DNA from 3 places in the Sporosarcina sp. FSL W7-1349 genome. Region 1 is predicted to be linked to each of the others. Evidence: riboswitches for the same ligand, from Rfam matches in the RefSeq annotation. Region 1 holds a riboswitch; each other region holds the start of a gene.
The links. Region 1 has a riboswitch for S-adenosylmethionine ahead of MKY41_RS19600 (methionine ABC transporter ATP-binding protein). Riboswitches for the same ligand answer to the same signal wherever they lie in the genome.

Region 1 (7,280 bases):
TAAGCAAACACAGTGGCAAGACCAAGCAGCTTCCCGGATCCTTTTCCGAGCTTCGCAATCCCCGGCGCGATGAAACCGATGATGATCAAGGGCACGACGAAATTAAGAAAACCGCCGAAAATCATATTGAATGTTGCAAACAGGCGTGTAAAGTTCGTTGCGAGCCCTTCATGTATTGTCGGAAGGAGGAGTCCCAATCCTACGGCCAACCCGATGGCAATCAGAATCCTCCCGATCAGACCAATTTTCCACTTCACTATATGTCCTCCTCAAATGTACAGTTGTATTATTTCATGAGCAAAATTACCTTAACACAACTTTATGGGCTTGGGAATAGTGTAAAAAACATTTGTATTTTTCAATCTTCACTTTTAACAAACAGCGAATGGAATGTCTAGTGGAGGAGGATTAGCCAATACAAAAAACTGTCTCGACACCGGGTTACCGGGTCGAGACAGCCAAGATGATTATGATTCTACTGGAACGACTGAGCCCTTCCACTCCTCAAGGATGAAATCTTGAATCTCTTTTGATTTCAATACCTCTACCAACGTTTTGATCGCATCTTTATTTTCATCACCTTCACGGACAGTGATGATGTTGACATAAGGGGAGTCAGTTTCTTCAAGTGCGATTGCATCTTCCAATGGATTTAAGCCTGCGTCAATTGCATAGTTTGAGTTGATGAGCAGTGCATCGCCTTCGTCATTTTTATACAGTTGAGGCATAAGAGCCGGTTCATAATTCGGATCGAATTGAAGATTTTTTGGGTTCTCCACGATATCATCCAATTCCGCTTTTACTTTCTCCACGTCGTCCTTCAATTTGATAAGACCTTTCTCTTCCAGCATAGCAAGCACACGACCGTGGTCAGCGACGGAGTTACTGATCAAGATAGTTGCGCCGTCTGGCAATTCTTCAAGGCTTTTATATTTTTTTGAATAAACGCCGATCGGTTCGATATGGATGGCGCCTGCATTGACAAATTCATAGCCAAAGTCAGCCATTTGACCTTCCATATACGGGATATGTTGAAAATAGTTCGCATCCAAAGCTTTTGCCTCTAAATCTTTGTTCGGCAATACATAATCTTGATAGGTTTCAATTTCCAGCTCAATGCCCTTTTCCTCTAATAACGGTTTGGCCTCTTCCAGAATAATCGCATGTGGTGTATTGGAAGCACCTACGACAAGCTTAGTCGCTTCTTCTTGTGTGTTATCTTCAGCTTTTTCTCCAACATCTGTTGTTTCTCCAGCATCCGTTGTATCTTGGCCACTCGTCCCCGCATCTTTCGTTCCGCAAGCGGCAAGAGATAGGACAAGTATCGCAAATAAGATCCCAGCTATTAACTTCTTCATCTACTTCATTCTCCTTTATTGTTTAGAATTTATGGTGAACAGGGGACCCGTTACAAACTGCCGACACTCAATCCGACTGTCTACAAGCTGTAACAAGGTTGCCTGTTGTTCCCTAACGTATTACCGTTTGTCCAACTGCTTGACGATCATGTCTCCAATGATTTGGATAATGAAGACGATGATCAATATTAATATGGTCGCCACCAACGTAACATCATTCCGGCCACGTTGAAAACCATCTAGATAGGCAAGGTTTCCAAGCCCTCCCGCTCCGATGATTCCCGCCATGGCGGTATATCCGACAAGCGCGATAGCGGTCACCGTAATACCTGAGACTAGTGCTGGCATGGATTCCGGCAGTAGCACTTTAAAGATGATCGTCCTTGTTTTTGCACCCATCGACTTGGCAGCTTCAATGACGCCTTTATCGATTTCCTGTAAGGCGATCAACACCATTCTGCCATAAAACGGTGCGGCCCCGATGATCAAAGCCGGCAACGCTGCATTCGGCCCACGCATCGTGCCGACGAGTAAAGTAGTAAATGGGATTAGCAATATGATCAGGATGATGAAGGGAATCGAGCGGAATATATTAACGAATGCGCCCGTCACGACGTTGACTGCTCTATTTTTCCATAGCTGCCCAGGACTTGATAAAAACAGCAACACGCCGAGCGCAATCCCGAAAACAAATGTGAAAAACGTTGAAATGGCTGACATATACATAGTCTCCATAGTCGCTTCCCACATTTTGTCCCATTTCACATTTGGAAACATTTCTTCAATCATTGCCGATCACCTCCGTCTGAACACCTTGCTCATGAAGATAGTGAATCGCCTCGGCAATCGGCTTCTTCTCACCAACAAACTGGAGGATCAGTGTCCCATAAGCTCCGCCTCGCGTCGTAGAAATATTGCCTTGCACAATATTGACTTCAATCGGAAACTTTCGGATGAGACTGGCGAGGACCGGCTGTTCCGTCCGTTCTCCAACGAAGACCAGTTTAATCAGTTCACCAGCTGGAATCTCTTTCTTCATATGACGTAAAGCTTGCTTTGCATCGGCCGGCTCCGTTAGTTGGGAAACGAAACGTTTGGTGATTTCAGCCTGCGGCGACTGGAAAACATCCAGGACGTTCCCCATCTCAACAATCTTCCCTGATTCCATGACAGCCACCCGATGGCAAATTTTCCGAATGACGTGCATTTCATGAGTAATCAGGACAATCGTCAGCCCTAACCGCTCATTAATGCTCGTTAACAGATCCAAAATGGAATCTGTCGTTTCCGGATCGAGAGCAGATGTCGCTTCATCACATAGGAGCACCTCAGGATCATTGGCAAGTGCACGGGCTATACCGACACGCTGTTTTTGACCACCTGATAATTCGGAGGGATAGGCATTTTCCCGACCTGTCAACCCTACCAGATCAATCAGTTCCTTCACTTTCCGTTCGCGATCCCCTTTTCGGACCCCTGCGATTTCAAGCGGGAACGCTATATTCTCTTTAACCGTCCGAGACCAGAGCAAGTTGAAATGTTGGAAAATCATACTTACCTTTTGCCGTGCCTCTCTCAACTCTTTGCCTTGAATTGCCGACATTTCCCGACCGCCTATGAAGACATTCCCACTGGTCGGCATCTCGAGGCCGTTCAGCAGACGGATCATGGTACTTTTCCCGGCTCCACTATAGCCGATGATACCGAAAATTTCTCCATCCGCAATTTCAAGCGACACGGAATCCACCGCTCGAATACGAGTTGAACCGGTGCCAAACTCTTTATTGACATCTGATAACCGAATCATCTTTTCACCTCTACAAAATCTATGACATCCGCTGAATAAAGAAAAAAACCTTCCCGCAGACGGCAGAAAGGCTTGACGTTTTCATTAGGAATGAATGTCCATCCGATCTCTCATCTTTCAAAGCGCGTTCGCTTTGCGTGATTTGGCACCATTTCACTTGCGTGACGGTTGCCGGGCTTCATAGGGCACTATCCCTCCACCACTCATAATAAGAGTAAACTATTCAAATGATAAATCAAAATTTAACATATGAACGCTCCAACTGTCAACTGATTTTCTCAAGAAGATATGGAACCGAATGGAAAGCATAGATCTTATGTTCAAGCCGGCCATCCTTCTGAATCAAAAGACAGGGAACACTTTCGATTTCATAGGCCAGTGCCAGAGACTGTTCGTAATTCAAATCTGCTTTGCCTATTGGTAAATCCGGTTTCATGGCTGTGACCACTTCCATCATCTTGCTGGCAACGGCACAGGTGCCACACATCGGCGTATATAAATAATAGACAGCCATTCGTGACTTCTCCATATGCATTTCCCATTGTTCTCGAGTCCAACTTTCCAATTGTTCCTCATTCCTTCAAAATAAAAATTCCGGGTGGATTTTAAAATCTGCACCAAGTAAAATCGTGGCTAATATCTTATAAGGGGTTTTCTCGACTTCCTTATATATTTTGTCGGTATATAAATGGATGAATTCAGGATACTCGCGTTTGAATAACGCTCGGATTTTCTCGCCCGATTCGTCCGCATCCAAAAATACAAAGACCTCGTATTCTTCGTAAGGTTCCACTAATTCTTCCAGTCGATACGTGCTGACCGTGCCGTTTGTACAAATGATCTGGACAGGCTCTGCCAAGACTTTCAAAAGGCGCTTTCGATCCGACCCGCCCTCGACGATGATGATTTTCATCTCTTCCATAGCACACATTCCCCCTGCCGGATTCGTACTATTTCAACGGATGCTTTCAATCAAGTTAGTTTCGGCGTATTGGCACCAGCTTATCACTTATGGAAGTAAAAGATCCGCTCTTTTACCGCTTTAACTGAAAATAAAGTCAAAGACGCCGACACGAGGGCGGCGTCATCTACTAATTATTCACCAACAGTCATTTCTTCGTACGCTTCTGCAGTCATCAGCGCATCCAACTGGGACGGGTCAGAAGCTTCCACGACGATCATCCATGCGCCTTCATATGGCGATTCATTCACCAATTCCGGGCTATCTTCCAATTCTTCGTTCACTTCCACAACTTTCCCGCTGATCGGCGCGTAAAGTTCGGAAACCGTCTTTACGGATTCCACACTGCCGAACGGCTCGTCCGCTTTCACTTCGTCTCCCACGGATGGAAGCTCGACGAAGACGATATCGCCTAGTTCAGATTGCGCGAAGTGTGTAATTCCGATACGGTATTTACCGCCTTCATCTTTTACCCACTCATGTTCTTCAGAATAACGCAAATCCTTCGGTGTGCTCATTTCTAACCCCTCCACAATAGATTCATTCCATTTAATTTTGACATACTCCTTGTATAAAGACAAGAAATGAAATTAGCTTCCCCAGACGTCCTGAAACTGCTCTTCCTTGAACCCCACCGTAGCTTTTTCAGCACTCGCGATGATCGGTCGCTTGATCAACATGCCATCGGATGCCAGCAAGCTGATCTTCTCGTCATCGCTCATCGTCGGCAACTTCTCTTTCAAGTTCAACTCCCGATATTTCATCCCGCTCGTGTTGAAGAATTTTTTTAATTCCAATCCGGACAGCCCGATAATGTTCCGCAATTCTTCTTCCGTTGGCGGGTTTTCAGCAATGTTCACCTCATTGAACTGAAATTCCTTCTCTTCCAGCCACTTTTTCGCCTTTCGGCATGTCCCACATTTCGGATAACCATAATATGTAAGCCCCATGAATTTGCACCTCCGTTTTCTCCAGTATACCAAAAAGCGCCCGGAACCTAAAAACGGATAGGTCCCGAGCACTGAAGTGAGGTCGACTTACACGATATATTTTTCCGCTTCGATCAGCTTTTCCGCCGCTTCCCGTTTTTTCGCAATGATGTTGTAAGGATTCGAGCGGGTCAATTTCCGCAGGGCGGATAGCATCATGCGCTGATTATCCCCTTCCACGGATGCCAATAATGTTTCTTTCGCGTCTTTCTCGATCGCTTCAAATGCTTCCTGGCAGAAGATTTGCGTATAGAGAATTTTTTGCTTCTCCTTCTCTTCCCCGTTCTTCGCAACCGCTTTTTCTGCGCGGAGCAACGCGGATTCCATGGCGAATAGGTTGTTAGCAATATCTGCAATGTTCACAAGCAGTTCCTGCTCCGTATCGAGTTTCGTTCCAAAACGTTGTGCCGCCATCCCCGCTGCCAACAGGCCAATTTTCTTGGCATTTTTTACAAGCACTTTCTCTTGAGCCAATGCCTCTTCGCCAATCTCATCTGGCATCGTCATGAGAAGTTCTTCTTGCAAGCCTTGTGCTTTTTGCAATAAAGGCAACTCACCTTTCATCGCCTTCTTCAAAAACGTACCCGGGACGATCATCCGGTTTATTTCATTTGTCCCTTCGAAAATCCGGTTGATACGGGAGTCGCGATAAATGCGTTCCACTTCATACTCCTGCATGAAACCGTAGCCGCCATGCAGCTGGACTGCTTCGTCGACGATATAATCGAGCACTTCAGATCCGACTACTTTATTGATGGAACATTCGATAGCATATTCCGCGATGGAAGCGGCCACGGCTTTGCCGTCTTTCTGCTGTTCCGGCGTCATTTGGCTATTGCGCTCCTCGAAATATCCAACTGTACGGTAAATCAAACTTTCTGTTGCGTAAAGCTTCGATGCCATTGTCGCCAGTTTCTCTTTCGTCAGATTGAAAGAGGAGATCGGCGTGTTGAATTGCTTCCGCTGGTTAGCATAAGTGATGGCAAGCTCCAATGCACGTTTCGAACCGCCGACCGTGCCGACTCCTAATTTATAACGACCGATGTTCAGAATGTTGAAGGCAATGACATGCCCCCGGCCGATTTCGCCGAGCAGGTTTTCCACCGGTACTTCGGCGTCTTCCAAAATGAGCGTCCGTGTGGAGGATGATTTGATTCCCATTTTCTTTTCTTCCGCCCCGACGGAAACGCCCGGGAATTCTCTTTCCACGATAAACGCAGAGAACTTATCCCCATCGATTTTTGCGTAGACGACGAACACGTCCGCAAACCCGGCATTCGTAATCCACTGCTTTTCCCCATTTAAAATATAATGCGTTCCCGCTTCATTCAATTTTGCTGTTGTCTTAGCACCTAATGCGTCTGAACCGGAGCCTGGTTCCGTCAAGGCATAGGCGGAGATTTTCTCCCCCGTCACCGAGTTCGGCAAGTATTTTTTCTTCTGTTCTTCATTACCGAACAGGACGATCGGCAATGTCCCGATTCCGACGTGCGCTCCGTGTGTGATGGAGAAGCCGCCCGCAACGGATATCTTTTCCGCAATTAGCGCGGAAGAAATCTTATCGAGCCCAAGACCATCATATTCTTCCGGTACGTCCGCTCCGAGCAATCCAAGGTCCCCAGCCGAACGGAGCAGCCGGACGGAATGCTCAAATTCATGGTTTTCTAATTTCTCCACCACGGGGAGCACTTCGTTTTTCACATAGTCTTCCGTTGTCTTTGCGATCATTTTTTGTTCATCTGTGAAATCTTCCGGAGTAAAGACGCGCTCCGCTTCCATATCCTCAATTAAAAAGGCCCCGCCTTTGATCAAATCATTTGTGTGCATTTTAGTCATCTCCGTTTCCTCCTTATATGGTATGGTCTTATAGCATTTCAAAGACGCCTGCTGCGCCCATGCCGCCACCGATGCACATTGTGACGACGCCGAATTGTTTCCCCTGCCGTTTCAGTTCATCTAATAGACGCACGGTCAGGATGGAGCCAGATGCGCCGAGTGGATGGCCCAGGGCGATTGCCCCGCCATTGACGTTGACTTTATCCATATCCAGACCGAGATGCCGGATGACTTGCAAGGATTGGGATGCGAATGCTTCGTTCAGCTCCCAAAGGTCGATGTCTTCCTGTTGAAGTCCTGCGATTTCGAGCGCTTTCGGCACTGCGACA
Region 2 (7,280 bases), on a different contig from region 1:
CGGCGATTGTCGTAGGCGCTGGATTATTAAATGCGTTGAAAGTGGTCAAGAAAGAAATCGGTTCCGTACGGATTGTCGTAAACGGAGCAGGTGCAGCAGGAGTTGCGATCATCAAGCTTCTTCTCAACCTTGGCTTCAAAGATATCATCATTTGTGATTCAAAAGGGATCATCTATAAAGGCCGGCCAAATGATATGAATCCGGTCAAACATGAAATTGCCGAAATTACCAATCCTCGCCAATTGACCGGCTCTTTGCGGGATGCAATGGAAGGTGCGGACGTCTTTATCGGTGTGTCCGTCGCCAATATTTTGACGAAAGATTTGATTGACAGCATGAATATAGATCCGATCGTATTCGCCCTTGCCAATCCGCTGCCGGAAATCGCACCGTCTTTGGCGCATGAATATGGCGTGCGGATCATTGCGACAGGACGCTCCGATTATCCGAACCAAGTCAACAATGTCCTCGCATTCCCTGGAATTTTCCGCGGTGCGCTCGACGTGCGCGCGACGGAAATCAACGAAAGCATGAAATTGGCGGCAACGCATGCCATTGCAGACATCATCGACGATTCCGACCTGAGGGACGATTATATCATCCCAGATCCGTTCGATGAGCGGGTTGTCGACAGAGTGGCAAAAGCGGTCGCACAAGCTGCTATGGATTCGGACGTTTCCATCAGCAAACGTTTGCTCTTGAAAAATTAATCCGAACTTCGAAGCAACAAAAAAGCCGTGAACATTGAAGTTTACGGCTTTTTCTTCTCTCATTACCCATCACCCATATCAACATGAAGTGATCCATCTGATTGGATCTCCGCATAAAAAACTTGGTCTATCTGACCGATCCCTTGCTTCTTTAACTGCTCGGTCAGCCATTCCTCGGTCAAATTCAGTTCTTTCAGGTTTTCGGGAATCAATTGATAATCGGAAATGATTTCTGTTGGAACATACTTCGGTTGTGGTGCGGGTGCCTTGACGTCTTTTTTAGTTGCAGGTTCCAGATCGCTTTTCTTCATGACACTTAACTGACCATTCGGCTCCAAGATTGCATATTGCACATCCTTTAACGAAAAGATGTTTTGTTCCCGTAACATCATGTTCAAATCGTTCAGATGAAGGCGCGTCTTCTCAAGGGACACCTTCAACAACTTTCCGTCCCGAATGATGATGGTCGGCTTATCATCGAAAAGGACCCTCGCTTTTTTCGATTTGAATGCAATATAATTAGTCAGTATTGTCAAGACCGCCCACCAAATCATTGCGACCATCCCATCTAAGAACGGCATCTTCGATTCTCCCGCGATATCCGCCGCAATCGACCCGATGGTGATTCCGGTTACGTAGTGGAAAAAGGTCAATTGGGAAATCTGCTTCTTCCCCATAAACCGGGCAAGGATCAGCAACACGATAAATGTCAATGTCGTTCGAATGATCATTTCCCAAAAATCCAGCTTCAACATATCCTCCATCTCTGCATGCACCTCCAGCTAGCTATCCGAAGTGTCTCACTAAACGGGGCGAGGTATACATGCTATAAGATGGCTCCCTTTACTCCTGATCGTCTTGGATATCGTTCTTTTTGTATAACGTCAAGGAACGTTCGCTGCCTTGAGCTAACTGTTTGGAGGACGGTGAGCCGGCTTCTATTTTTTCTGCAAGAAAGTGGGTTCTTTCGAAAAAGATGGATCGCAAATGATCCAATCTCCTCATGATTTTATCAATGAGGCCTTCTTGGTTGTCCAACCGTTGCATCACTTCTTGTTGTGCACTCTCATAATCCGCTTTCCACTCCACCATCCGATGCTGGGCTTCCGTTTGCTCCCCTAACCGGTTTACCAATTCCTTATTCAGTTGTTCCAGATGATCCAATCGTTCTTTCATTTCTTCTACTGCTTTCCAGATTGGGAACCATTGCTGCTCTATGGATTGCTGGAATTCTGCCTGCAAGCGAATATGTTCTAGCTTGATTTTATTGAAAAGCCCAAGCATCTCTTCCCTCATTGCCTCGTCTTGCTCCTCCTGATGCCGCTTGGCAAATGACTGTTCCTCTATCAGTTGATGCTGAATCGCTTGCATCCGTCTTTGCTGACGAAGCACATTTTCCAATGCGGAGCGCTGTTGCCTGAATATCGACTGCTGTTCTTCCTTCCAATCAGTGAGGAAATCCTTTTTGAACGAGTCCTGATTCAGCCCTTCCATGCTTCCGTTATTCCGATAGATGGCGGAATGATGATCGGTGTTCATATATAAGCCCATATGACCCTCCCTTTCTTACTTATCTTATGCCTTGTAAAGAATTTAGCTACTTGAAATCAAATCCTATAAGTTTAGTGGTATTATAAAAAGAGAAGGTCATGAGGAGTGTATAGAAATGGAAACATTCATCAAAACGGAGAAGCAGAAAAAGCTTTTACATAAGATCAATGAACTGAAACCTCGTTTTAAAGAAAGAGAACCACAATTGGATGCGCTCGGTTCTTTCCCCTATGAGGACTTCCAAGATTTGAAGAAAATCGATTATCATCGGCTAACTTTGCCAAAAGAGTACGGCGGCCAAGGATTGGGCTTGTATGAATATATTTTAGCCCAAGAAGCGATTTCAGAAGGCAGCGGATCGACTGGTCTGTCGATCGGTTGGCATAATGGGATCATTCTGCAATACGTCGAAAATCGGCATTGGGACGAGGAAGCCGCAGATTGGCTCTTGAAGGAGATTGGAAAAGGAGCGCTCATCAATACGGCAGCTTCCGAAAACAATGCTGGGAGCCCGTTGCGCGGCGCACTGCCGACCACGACTGTCAAAGCAGCTGGAGATGAATTGATTGTCCATGGGGAGAAGACTTACACTTCGGTCTCCCCCGTTCTCGATTACTTCCTTGTGACAGCGACCAACGAAAACGACGAGGTGGATCTGATCATCATTCCTCGCCATGCTCCTGGCGTGTCGATCAAAGAGACATGGGATATGCTGGCGATGCGCGGCACGGCTAGCCATAACCTGGTATTAGACAATGTGAAGGTGCCGGTGTCCAACATCCTTCAGCGTAACTCATTGAAGAAGCCGGAAAACAAAGGATGGCTACTCCATATTCCCTCATGTTATATCGGGATAGCAACAGCTGCCAGATCGCATGCGTTGGAATTTGCCACTTCCTATGTCCCGACGTCCTTAGGCAAGCCGATTGCCGAAGCACCGAACATCAAGCAGCTAATCGGCGAAATGGAGCTGGAACTGGCAACGGCACGCCATCTTCTTTACGGTACGATTGAGCGCTATGAACAGGCAAAGGACCGTTCCCATTTCGACGAGGCGCTCAGTGTTACGAAAGTGGCCGTCACCAACGCAGCGATCCAAGTCGTGGACAAGGCGATGCGCATTGTCGGATCCCGCGCATTATCCGAATCCAATCCGATGCACCGGTATTATTTGAACGTACGGGCAGGTCTTTATAATCCACCGATGGAAGACATGGAAAAGACGAAACTCGCTCAACAGGCGATTCAAAAGTTCTTAAGTAAATGAAAAAACGCCTCGCCAATCGACAGATCGGCGAGGGACAGCCCTTAATTCCATTCGTAAGGGGTTTGTTGGTAAACATAGTAGTTCAGCCAATTGGAAAACAAAAGATGTGTATGGGAGCGCCAGGAGTTGACCGGGCTTGCATTCACATCGTCGTTCGGGAAATAGTTTTCAGGCAGTGCAATATCGATGCCTTTTTGCAAATCACGCTCGTACTCTTCAGCCAACGTCGTGGCGTCGTATTCCAGGTGGCCGGTAATCATAATATGCTTTTCATCTTTGGAAATGATAATAAAGGCTCCTGCATCGTCCGATTTGGCCAATAGGATTAAACGTGGATCGTTTTCGATATCTTCCAGAGCCACTTCCGTATAACGGGAATGCGGTGCTTTGAATTCATCATTGAATCCGCGGGCCAGATTGATCGTAGGATCGGTCAACGTATGATCGTAGACCCCGGAGCACTTATGAGGAAGCTCATGCTTATTAATGCCGTAATGATGGTATAACGCGGCTTGGGCCCCCCAACAGATATGGAGCACGGAAGTGACATTGTCCTTCGACCAGTCCATGATCGTTTTCAATTCTTCCCAATAATTCACATCTTCGAATTCCAAATGTTCGATAGGGGCACCCGTGATGATCATTCCGTCAAAACGGCGGTTTTTTACTTCATCGAATGTTTGATAGAAGGCGTCTAAATGGAATTTGCTCGTATTCTTCGATTCATGTGTAGCCATCGTCATGAACGTAATATTCACCTGCAACGGCGTATTTCCCAACAGCCGTAGGAGCTGTAATTCGGTCTTCTCCTTTTCCGGCATCAAGTTCAAGATTATAATATTCAACGGACGAATATCTTGTGAAACGGCCCGGTCCTCGTCCATGACAAAGATTTTTTCTTCTTTCAGTAATTCGCCTGCCGGCAAGTGTTTCGGAATATTAATCGGCATAACCCATCTCTCCCTTTTCATAATATCTACTCAATTACGCCTCGGTGTAAATACGTCCAAATTTTGATTGGCCTTCATTTCTGCGTTCTTTACGGCAATTTAGAAACTGGACGTCGAGTCCTTTAGTTGCCAACCTTAACTCATTTCAAAATCTTTGACATACGCCGGAGGCCCTTAACTGAAATCAGCCAGCTGACATTAGTTAAAATCAAATACAGAAAACCCTCTTTTCTATATGATAAGAAAAGAGGGTTTTGTCATTCGCTCTGTTCTTATCTCTCAAGAATTCAATCTTGATGGAAGTAGCACCTTTCTCACGGAGTGGAGGTTGCTGAAGCGTCATCGGGCCAGGTCCCTCAGCTTCTCTTGATAAGAATATTTGATTGTATTGTTTAGGCTATCCTTAATTATACTATTAAAAACTGGAAAGTAAACGTCCTTTTCTCTGAGTTTAGAATCTTCTGCTTGATACCCGATAATTTCTGTTATAGGACTTTTTCTTATTTCTGGCGTTTTTTTTATTTTCCAGTACAATGAAGATAAGTTATATAAAAAATAGAAGTAAAGGAGAATTCAACTATATGCGAAGTTTAGGTATTGTGAGAAAGGTAGACCAGTTGGGCCGCATCGTCATTCCAAAAGAATTACGAAATACGTTGCAACTAGGTACAGGGACTCCGATGGAGATTTTTGTGGATGAGGATATGATCCTATTACGCAAATACACAATCAGTGAAGCCTGTGCTGTAACAGGTGAAGTGACTCCGGAAAACAAGATGTATTCCAACGGCATGTACTTGAGTCCGAAAGGCGCCCAGATTCTTCTGGACGAAATTGCACAGAATCAATAATCGTGGAATTATTTTCTATTGAAAACAATCCACTGCTCGTATATAATCAATATACAAGCTGCATTGTTCGTATACACATTAAGTTTTAACCTTTAAGCTGTAAAAGGGAGTTTTATATAAGAACTGGAATGGCAGGCCCGATTTCTTAGGCAATCGGGACAAACAGGAACGTTCTTGCGAACACCCACTTTGAGGAGTGGTGGTTTAAAACTTTCATGATTAACGATACGGCAAAGGCGGCTTTTCTAAAGCTTATTATATCAATGTTTATAAGCAAGCGCCGTCCAAATTGGGCGGTGTTTTTTTGTATTTACAAGAGGATTGGGGTTAAAACGGGGATAAAATTGTTTCCAAATATCACTACCTTTTGATGAAATATAAGAAAATAGGTAATAAGAGGAGGCTGCCATTGAAACGGCTAGTCATAACAGGCTATAAACAACATGAACTCGGTATTTTCGATGAAAAACACCCCGGCATCCGCTTTGTGAAGAAAGCGATTGAGAAACGGCTGACTTCTTTATTGGATGAGGGACTGGAATGGGTGCTCATCAGCGGACAATTGGGCGTCGAGACATGGGCGGCGGAGGTCGTTCTGGATTTGCAAGAGGAATACCCCGATTTGCATCTCGCCGTCATGCCGCCTTTTTTGGAGCAAGAGAAGAACTGGAACGAGACGAAACAGGAGAAATATCATTCCATCGTCGCCCAAGCCGATTTTTATAAACCACTCACCAATAAACCATATGAAGCGCCGTGGCAATTCATTGAGAAAGATAAGTTTTTCTTGAGGAATTCAGATGGGATGCTGCTTGTGTATGACGAGGAGAATGAGGGATCGCCAAAATTTGTCAAGCGGATGGCGGATCAGTTCGCGGAGAAAACCGGTTATGTAGTACTCTCGATTACGGCGGATGATTTGCAGGTCGTCGCGGAAGAGGAACAGTTGCAGGATATGTACCAAGCTTCCGATTTTGACATGTCGTGAAGCTTGGTTTTTGTTCATTTCTTTGGATTGATCTTATTCTTATTCTCTTTTTTGGCTGCATTGTTCTGCCCGATCACTTGGAGGTCGTCCACGCTTCGGTCATAGCCATATCCGTATTCTTCCCGGTCTTTTTGGTTCTTGTTGTTTTTATTCGCAGTCATTCGTATCACCTCCACTCTGTTAGACTGTTCTCTTCCGGTGCTTTTATGCGAAAAGATTGGATTGCTTGCACTGTTCGACAGTTTGATTGTAAATCAGATCTTTCATTCCATAATAAAAAGCCGAGCTTCGGATCGCTCAGCTTTTGTCTCGTCTTTTCGCGCACGCTTGAATGAAACTGTTGAAGATGCGCAAGGATGGGGCATCTCCCGCCACGGCAAGACGCTCCGGATGCCATTGGACCCCAAGGAGGAAGTTCCCTTCCCGGCCCTCGATCGCTTCCACAATCCCGTCGTTTGAGAACGCGGAAATGCGAAGCGACGCCGCCACTCTTTTTACAGACTGATGATGAAAGGAATTCACTTGGAGAAGAGGTTCCCCAACGATTTCTTCCAGAACACTCCCACTTTCCAGTTTCACTGTATGAGAAGGATGAGATCTCGGGGCTCTTTGGGCATGTTGCAAGACGGGACGATCCATCTGACCTTCCACATCCTGAAATAAATCCCCTCCAAACGCGACATTCAGCAATTGGATACCACGGCATATACCCAAAATTGGTTTATCCGCCGCTTTCATTTGCCCTACTAAGGCGATTTCCATCCGATCACGTGCCGGTGACACTTCCCCAAGCTTCGGATGCGGTTCCTCCCCGTAGCACTGGGGATCGATATCCTTCCCTCCTGTCAGCACCAAACCGTCCAGCAAGGAAGCCGCCTGCTCCGCCTCTTGTTCTACGTCGGCTGGGATGATGAACGGCAGCCCTCCCGCCAGCAAAATGGCAGCCATGTACTCGGGATCGAT
Region 3 (7,280 bases), on a different contig from region 1:
CTTGTCCGGGTCCATTCGGAATGCCTGACGGGCGATGTGTTCGGCTCTTGCCGTTGTGACTGCGGTCCTCAGCTGCACGCCGCGCTTGCTCAAATCGAGAAGGCTGGTAGGGGCGTTTTGCTCTATATGCGGCAGGAAGGCCGGGGTATTGGGCTTGTCAATAAAATGAAGGCTTATAAACTTCAAGAAGAAGGATATGACACGGTGGAGGCCAATGCAAAGCTCGGGTTTGCTGATGATTTACGGGAGTATGGCATCGGTGCGCAAATCCTCCGTGACCTAGGAGTGCAATCCATGCATTTATTGACGAATAATCCGCGGAAGATCACCGGCCTAGCGGGGCATGGTTTGGAAATTACAGAGCGCATTCAGATTGAAATGCCGGTGAAAGCGGAAAACAAACAGTATATGGCTACGAAAAAAGAGAAACTGGGGCATTTATTGCACAGCTAAGGGGGAAATGACATGACAGTGACATTTGAAGGACATTTAGTCGGAACTGGATTGAAGATTGGAATCGTTGTCGCTCGCTTCAACGAATTCATTACAGGGAAATTGTTGAGCGGCGCGGAGGATGCGTTACGTCGGCATGGTGTGAGCGAGGAGGATGTGGCCATCGCTTGGGTGCCGGGTGCTTATGAAATTCCGCTTGCGGCAAAGAAAATGGCAACGTCCGGAAAGTATGATGCGGTCATCACGCTAGGCACCGTCATCCGCGGGTCGACACCGCATTTTGACTATGTTTGCAATGAAGTTGCGAAAGGCGTGGCGGCCATTTCCTTGCAGGAAGGGATCCCGGTCATTTTCGGCGTACTGACGACCGACACGATTGAACAGGCGATCGAACGGGCGGGGACGAAAGCCGGAAATAAAGGCTGGGATGCTGCGGCTTCCGCAATTGAAATGGCGAATCTGTTACAAGAGATGTAAGCCCTCGATTATTAGTCCGAATACCGATATAATGGGATGGGCAATCAATTGAAAGTGGGGGAACACAGATGACTAACAATTATCCTGAGAAAACTTGCTCTATTGAAAGGCTCGTCACCATTCCTGAAGATGTTGAAAAAGTGATCAATGGGGAAAAGACGGCGACCCGGCGGAATGGGGTCTATGCCTACCCGGGAGAAATCATGGTGTTGAATGGAAATGAATTCAAGATCGACAAGCTTTATTCCCAGACGTTGGGTGAATTGACAGATGAAGATGCGAAGACGGAAGGGTATTCGACAGTGGAAGAGTACAAGCAGGCGATGTTGGCGATTCATGAAAAAATGCCTTGGTTTCCGACAATGTCTGTATGGGTACATGAGTATAGCCCAGTGCAGAAATGACGCTAGGTCATGAAGTTTGGCATCTATAATCTCTTTGTTTATTTGCATGTGTTCAGTGCCGTTTTGTCCATCGGCCCATTATTCGTCCTGCTGCCGATCATCCGGCGATTGCGCGGCGCCGAGCGAAAGGTGGAATCCGCTTATCTCTCGGTGATTCAAGCGACCATCCGGATGGTCATGCATGCAGGTCATGTTTTAGTCTTCACTGGTGTTGTTTTACTGATCATCGGTCCATGGCCTTGGTATTCATCCTGGATTCTGCTGACATGGGCGATCATGTTGGTATCCGTCGTATTCTTGGCGAAGGGGTTCACAAGTGTCCTGAAAAATTTCCAACAATCGACCGATAAGCAACAGGTCTTGAATCGGCTTAGATCGACTTCTTGGATGTACATTGGCCTGCTGCTCCTTATGCTTTGGCTAATGGTGCAAAAGCCGATGCTTTGGTGAAATACATATGTGAGAAAAGCAGAAAGAGGCTGTCCTTATGAAAGGGCGGCCTCTTTCGCTTGGGTTCCCAGATTGCCTTCATTCACATATAGTAAAATGATAAGGGAGAGCCAGAATAAGGAGCGATTAGTTTGTTCCGACAACCACCATTTTACGACAACAGGATGCAGATGGATGAAGGGTCGCAGGATATTGGCGCTGTCGTCGCCTTCAACGAAGATAAGCTTGCCGACGCTCAGTAACAGCAAAAATTAGACCAACTCCAGCAACAAATTGATGAATTGAAACAAGGGAATGGGGCACAGGAAGATTCCATCGACACGCTGAATAAACTATTGGAAACGTTGATCGATCGTTTGGGGAAAGAGGAAGGGGTCAATTGAAAAAAGCAAGCCGGACTCATAGAAATTGTCCGGCCTGCCGAAAACAAGCACATGCTAATGGATACTCTTTGATCACTTATGAAAACAAACCGAGTTTCTCAATCCGGGATATGGCTTCCCTGATTCTGTCTTCACTTTCCAATAAACCGACACGGACATAGCCTTCTCCGTGCTCCCCGAACCCATTGCCCGGCGAGACGGCGACATCAGCTTTGGAAAGAAGAAGATCTGCGAATTGCTCACTTGTGTAGCCTTCCGGAATCGGCAACCAGCCGAAGAACGAGCCTGTCGGCGGTGTAACATCCCATCCGATCCGCCGGCATTCTGCAACGAGGACATCTCGTCGGCTTTCATAGAGTGCCACCAGATCGTCTACACATTGCTGGCTTTCCGTCAATGCTGTGATAGCAGCCCGTTGGACGGCAGGGAAAACGCTCGTGAATAAATGATCTTGCAATAAGTTGATCGCTTCCACGATTTCCGCATTCCCAATTGCAAATCCGACTCTCCAGCCTGCCATATTGTACATTTTGGATAGCGAAAGCATCTCGATGCCGACGTCTTTCGCTCCTTCTGCCTGCAGGTAGCTGATCGGTTTCTTTCCGTCAAACCCGATGGAACCGTAGGCAAAATCATTCAACACGTAAATGTCATGTTCCTTGGCAAATGCGACCGTTTCCTCAAAAAACGGGAGGGTGGCAGTCACGCCTGTCGGGTTGCTCGGGTAGTTCAAATACATCAATTTCGCTTCTTGTTTTTGACGGTCGGACAAGTTGCTGAAATCCGGGAAGAAGCCGTTTTTTTCGAGAAGCGGCATCGTTTCATAGCGAATGCCCGCCAAGCTCACACCCGACAGATAGTCCGGGTAGCCTGGGTCGGGAAGGAGCAATAATTCCCCTTCATTCATGATGGCAAGCGGTAATTCGACCACTCCGATTTTTGTTCCCCCGAGGACAGCCACTTCGGTTTCCGGGTCGACTGACACATCGAACTCCCGCTTGTAAAAGTCGGCCGCCGCCTGACGGAGTTCCTTCGTTCCCCGGAATGGGGAATAGCCGTGAGTCGCCGGATCTTCCGCCGCTTCCTGCAACGCTTTGACAATATGGGGAGGGGTTGGCTGGTCGGGGTTGCCGCGGCCTAGATTAATAACGTCCCGGCCTTCCGCCTGTGCTGCCTCGACTTTCCCAATTAATTCGGTAAAAAAATGCGGGGGTAATGCTTTCAATCGATTTGAAATCGCCATTCTTTTTCCTCTTTTCTCATTCATTCTATTGAATAGTATACATACAATACGAGACCGCCTGCAATCACATAGAATAATGTCAAAATAACTTGACTCTTTTTTAAAATGGGCTTATGATAAGCCTTGGGTTTCTAAATAAATAACAACTCTTATCCAGAGCGACCGAGGGAAAGGCCCGATGACGTCCAGCAACCCCTTGCAATCAAGGAAGGTGCCAAGTCCTACAGAGTGTAATTTCATTCTGAGAGATAAGCTGATATAGTTCAGTGCTTCTTTCGTTGATGAAATGGAAGAAGTTTTTTATTTTTATTTTTATTCAACGAGTGTTGAATAATAATATAGCCTCCGGCGGATGTCGCAGATTTCGAGCCTCGATTCAAAATCTGAACACAATTACGCCAAGGCGTAATTGATTTGCAGAAAGAGGAGAGCCACATGATCCGGATTGAAAATCTGACAAAAGAATATAGGACGAAGGCTGGCATTGTAAAAGGCGTGGATGATGTCTCCCTCGACATCAATACAGGCGAGATATTCGGCATCGTCGGTTATTCAGGAGCGGGAAAGAGCTCATTACTCCGCTGCATGAATCTGTTAGAAAAACCGACTAAAGGGACCATTTTAGTTAATGATGTAAACTTGGTGAAGCTGAAAGGGAAGAAATTGCGGCAAGCCCGACTAAAAATCGGAATGATCTTCCAGCATTTCTACCTCATCAGCCAGAAGACGGTCTATGAAAATATTGCCTTTGCACTGCAAGCGGCCAAAACTCCGGGAAACCAAGTGGAGGCACGGGTCACCGAATTGCTTGAGATGGTCGGCTTGGCGGATAAACGGGACGTCTATCCCGCTCAGCTAAGCGGCGGACAGAAACAGCGGGTCGGCATTGCCCGAGCGCTCGCTAATAATCCATCCGTATTGCTTTGCGACGAAGCGACATCTGCGCTGGACCCGAACACGACGACATCGATTTTGCGGTTGCTGAAAAAAATCAATCGGGAATTGGGCATCACGATCGTATTGATTACTCATGAAATGAATGTCGTGAAGGAAATTTGCGATCGGATGGCGATTATGCAGGACGGAAAAGTGATCGAAGAAGGACAAGTGTATGACATTTTCTCCGATCCAAAACAGCCGTTGACGAAAGAGTTCATCAGCAGTGTGGTTTCATTTGACGTGCCGCAAGCGATTTTGGAGACATGCACCGGGACATTGGTCAAGGTGAAATTCAAAGGGGACGTCGCCGTGAAGAGCGTCATTTCCGATACGATGCAACATTTCCATGTCAAAGGGAACTTCCTGCACGGCTCTATTGAGTATATTCAAGAAATGCCGCTCGGCACTTTCCTCATGGAGTTGCAGGGTGAACCGAATGAAATCCAGAAAGCGATCGACTTTATGGTCGGACAAGAGGCAAACGTGGAGGTGCTGGAGAAATGATTGATGTGCCACATATCATCGAGATGATGCCCGATATTACGAAAGCATTTGGCGAAACGCTCTATATGATCGGTATTTCGCTGGCCATCGCGGTTATCATCGGGCTTCCTTTGGGTGTTCTGCTCTTCGTCACAGACAAAGGTTTATTCCTTGAAAACCGGCTGATCAATTCCACTTTCGGTTTTGTCGTCAATATGGTGCGGTCAATCCCGTTCATTATATTGCTCGTGGCATTGATTCCATTAACTCAATTGATTGTCGGGAAAATCATCGGCCCGGGCGCGGCTAGTGTCTCCCTTTCGGCAGCGGCCATCCCGTTTTTCGCACGGATTGTCGAAACGTCCATGCGGGAAATCGACAAAGGGGTCATCGAGGCAGCGATCGCTATGGGGGCTTCCCCTTGGATGATCATCCGGAATGTTCTTTTGCCTGAAGCAAAGTCGAGCATTGTCCAAGGGATTACGTTGACAGTCATCAGTCTCGTTGCCTATTCCGCCATGGCGGGATTTGTCGGTGGAGGAGGGATCGGGGACTTGGCGATCCGGTTCGGGTATTACCGATATGACGATTCCATCATGATCGTAACAGTCGCCATACTCATCATATTAGTGCAGTTGATCCAATTTACGGGAGATCGGGTTTCAAAAGCTATAGATAAACGATAATTAGGGAGAGAAGAAGATGAAAAAGTTTTTATTGACTCTATTTGCCGTTGTGCTGGCAGCGGCTCTTGCTGCTTGTGGCGGGAAAGAGAAAGCGGAAAATGCAGATGATTCAGCAGCAACAGAAGAAAGCAAAACATTGACATTCGGTGCTACGGCAGGTCCATATAGTGATATGTTGAAAAAAGCAATCATTCCGGGCCTTGAAGAAAAAGGCTATAAAGTGGAAGTTACAGAATTCAGTGACTATATCCAGCCGAACAATGCGTTGAACAGCGGCGATATCGATGCGAACCTATTCCAGCATATCGTCTACCTGGAAAACTTTGCTCAAGAAAACAATATGGATTTGACGGATTTGATTGTCGTCCCGACTGCTCCACTCGGCATTTACTCAAACAAATACAAATCATTGGATGAAATCGAAGATGGGGCTTCCATCACGATTCCTAACGACCCTGTCAATGCGGCGAGAACATTGATCGTGCTGGAAGCGAACGGTCTTGTCAAAATGAATCCGGATATCGAACCGTTGAAAGCATCTGAAAAAGATGTCGTCGAAAACCCGAAAAACTTGGTCATCCAGCCACTCGAGGCAGGACAATTGCCACGTTCTGTGGATAGTGCCGATCTTGCAGCTGTTCCAGGAAACTTTGCGATAGCTGCTAACATGAACTTGTTAGATGCGCTTGCATTGGAAGAAATGCCAGACCAATTTCGTAACGTGGTCGCTGTGAAAACAGAAAACCAAGACAAGCAATTTGCCAAAGACATCATCGAAGTGATCGAATCGGATAAATTCGAAGAAGTGATTGACTCCGATTTCCAAGGATTCGGGAAACCGGCTTGGATGCAGCAATAATCTGACCTAAAAGCCCGCATCTTGCATAACAACAAGGAAACCATCCCCTTCCTGATCGGAGGCGGATGGTTTTTCTATGGTCAAACATATCGGAAATGGAGAAAATATAGTATACTGACTCATGGATGTTAGAGGACTGTACATAACGTGCACCATTTTTATCCATATTTTTACGGAAGAGTGGACGAGAATAGGAGAGCGACTAGATGATGAAAAGAACCGTATTATCACTGATTGCGATTATGCTAGTAGCGCTATTGGGCGCATGCAGCGGTAAAAACGCTGCGGGGGATGACAAGACGTTGCTCATCGGCACGTCCGGTGGGACGTTTAATTTCCTATTGAAAAGGGCGATTATCCCGGAGCTTGAAAAGAAGGGCTACCAAGTTAGTTTTTTTGAATACCAAGATATCGATGAGTTGAATGGAGATTTGCTGGAAGGCGAAATCGACTTGAATCTGTTCCAACATCAAGCCTATCTGGAACAACTTAAACAAGAACAGGACCTCCCGCTTTCTGAATTGATTGCGGTCCCAACCGAGCCAATCGGCCTGTTTTCCGAAGTGTACGATACATTGGATGACATAGAAGAAGGGGCAATCCTTACAGTCCCGAACGATCCGGTAAATCTTCCGGTAGCTTTGAATATGCTCCAGGAGGCTGATTTGATTACCTTGAATCCTGCAGTTGACGTAGCAGTGGCGACAGAGGCTGATATTGTGGAAAATCCGAAAAACCTACGGATCCAACCGATTTTGGAAAAACAATTGCCCGCTGCTTTGCAAAGTGCTGAATTGTCGGTGATTCCGATCGCTACTGCGTTGACGATCGACCTGGCTCCGACGGACGCGTTAGCGCTGGAAGAGGTTCCGGATTCATTTCAGACCATCTTTGTTGTCGCAA

Region 2: linked by a shared signal. The riboswitch ahead of metA (homoserine O-acetyltransferase MetA) and the one ahead of MKY41_RS19600 (methionine ABC transporter ATP-binding protein) in region 1 are both predicted to bind S-adenosylmethionine.
Region 3: linked by a shared signal. The riboswitch ahead of MKY41_RS00525 (methionine ABC transporter ATP-binding protein) and the one ahead of MKY41_RS19600 (methionine ABC transporter ATP-binding protein) in region 1 are both predicted to bind S-adenosylmethionine.

What each region holds. Positions count from the first base shown of each region.
Region 1 is NZ_JBBOOK010000003.1:219,684-226,963, reverse strand. It holds gene MKY41_RS19615 (dicarboxylate/amino acid:cation symporter) at 1-257, opposite strand, end outside; gene MKY41_RS19610 (MetQ/NlpA family ABC transporter substrate-binding protein) at 468-1,358, opposite strand; gene MKY41_RS19605 (methionine ABC transporter permease) at 1,479-2,147, opposite strand; gene MKY41_RS19600 (methionine ABC transporter ATP-binding protein) at 2,140-3,165, opposite strand; SAM riboswitch class I at 3,273-3,380, opposite strand; gene MKY41_RS19595 (thioredoxin family protein) at 3,431-3,730, opposite strand; gene MKY41_RS19590 (toprim domain-containing protein) at 3,746-4,087, opposite strand; gene gcvH (glycine cleavage system protein GcvH) at 4,261-4,644, opposite strand; gene MKY41_RS19580 (arsenate reductase family protein) at 4,717-5,076, opposite strand; gene MKY41_RS19575 (acyl-CoA dehydrogenase family protein) at 5,164-6,951, opposite strand; gene MKY41_RS19570 (acetyl-CoA C-acetyltransferase) at 6,980-7,280, opposite strand, start outside.
Region 2 is NZ_JBBOOK010000001.1:14,650-21,929, reverse strand. It holds gene MKY41_RS00130 (NAD(P)-dependent malic enzyme) at 1-710, shown strand, start outside; gene MKY41_RS00125 (DUF421 domain-containing protein) at 773-1,474, opposite strand; gene MKY41_RS00120 (hypothetical protein) at 1,554-2,261, opposite strand; gene MKY41_RS00115 (acyl-CoA dehydrogenase family protein) at 2,377-3,528, shown strand; gene metA (homoserine O-acetyltransferase MetA) at 3,570-4,478, opposite strand; SAM riboswitch class I at 4,748-4,854, opposite strand; gene MKY41_RS00105 (AbrB/MazE/SpoVT family DNA-binding domain-containing protein) at 5,060-5,329, shown strand; RNA gene ssrS (6S RNA) at 5,382-5,576, shown strand; gene MKY41_RS00095 (DUF1273 domain-containing protein) at 5,700-6,317, shown strand; gene MKY41_RS00090 (hypothetical protein) at 6,332-6,478, opposite strand; gene MKY41_RS00085 (gamma-glutamyl-gamma-aminobutyrate hydrolase family protein) at 6,615-7,280, opposite strand, start outside.
Region 3 is NZ_JBBOOK010000001.1:93,461-100,740, forward strand. It holds gene MKY41_RS00495 (bifunctional 3,4-dihydroxy-2-butanone-4-phosphate synthase/GTP cyclohydrolase II) at 1-453, shown strand, start outside; gene ribH (6,7-dimethyl-8-ribityllumazine synthase) at 466-930, shown strand; gene MKY41_RS00505 (ASCH domain-containing protein) at 999-1,334, shown strand; gene MKY41_RS00510 (DUF2269 family protein) at 1,344-1,784, shown strand; gene MKY41_RS00515 (hypothetical protein) at 1,820-2,032, opposite strand; gene MKY41_RS00520 (pyridoxal phosphate-dependent aminotransferase) at 2,244-3,410, opposite strand; SAM riboswitch class I at 3,557-3,665, shown strand; gene MKY41_RS00525 (methionine ABC transporter ATP-binding protein) at 3,846-4,853, shown strand; gene MKY41_RS00530 (methionine ABC transporter permease) at 4,850-5,518, shown strand; gene MKY41_RS00535 (MetQ/NlpA family ABC transporter substrate-binding protein) at 5,535-6,377, shown strand; gene MKY41_RS00540 (MetQ/NlpA family ABC transporter substrate-binding protein) at 6,584-7,280, shown strand, end outside.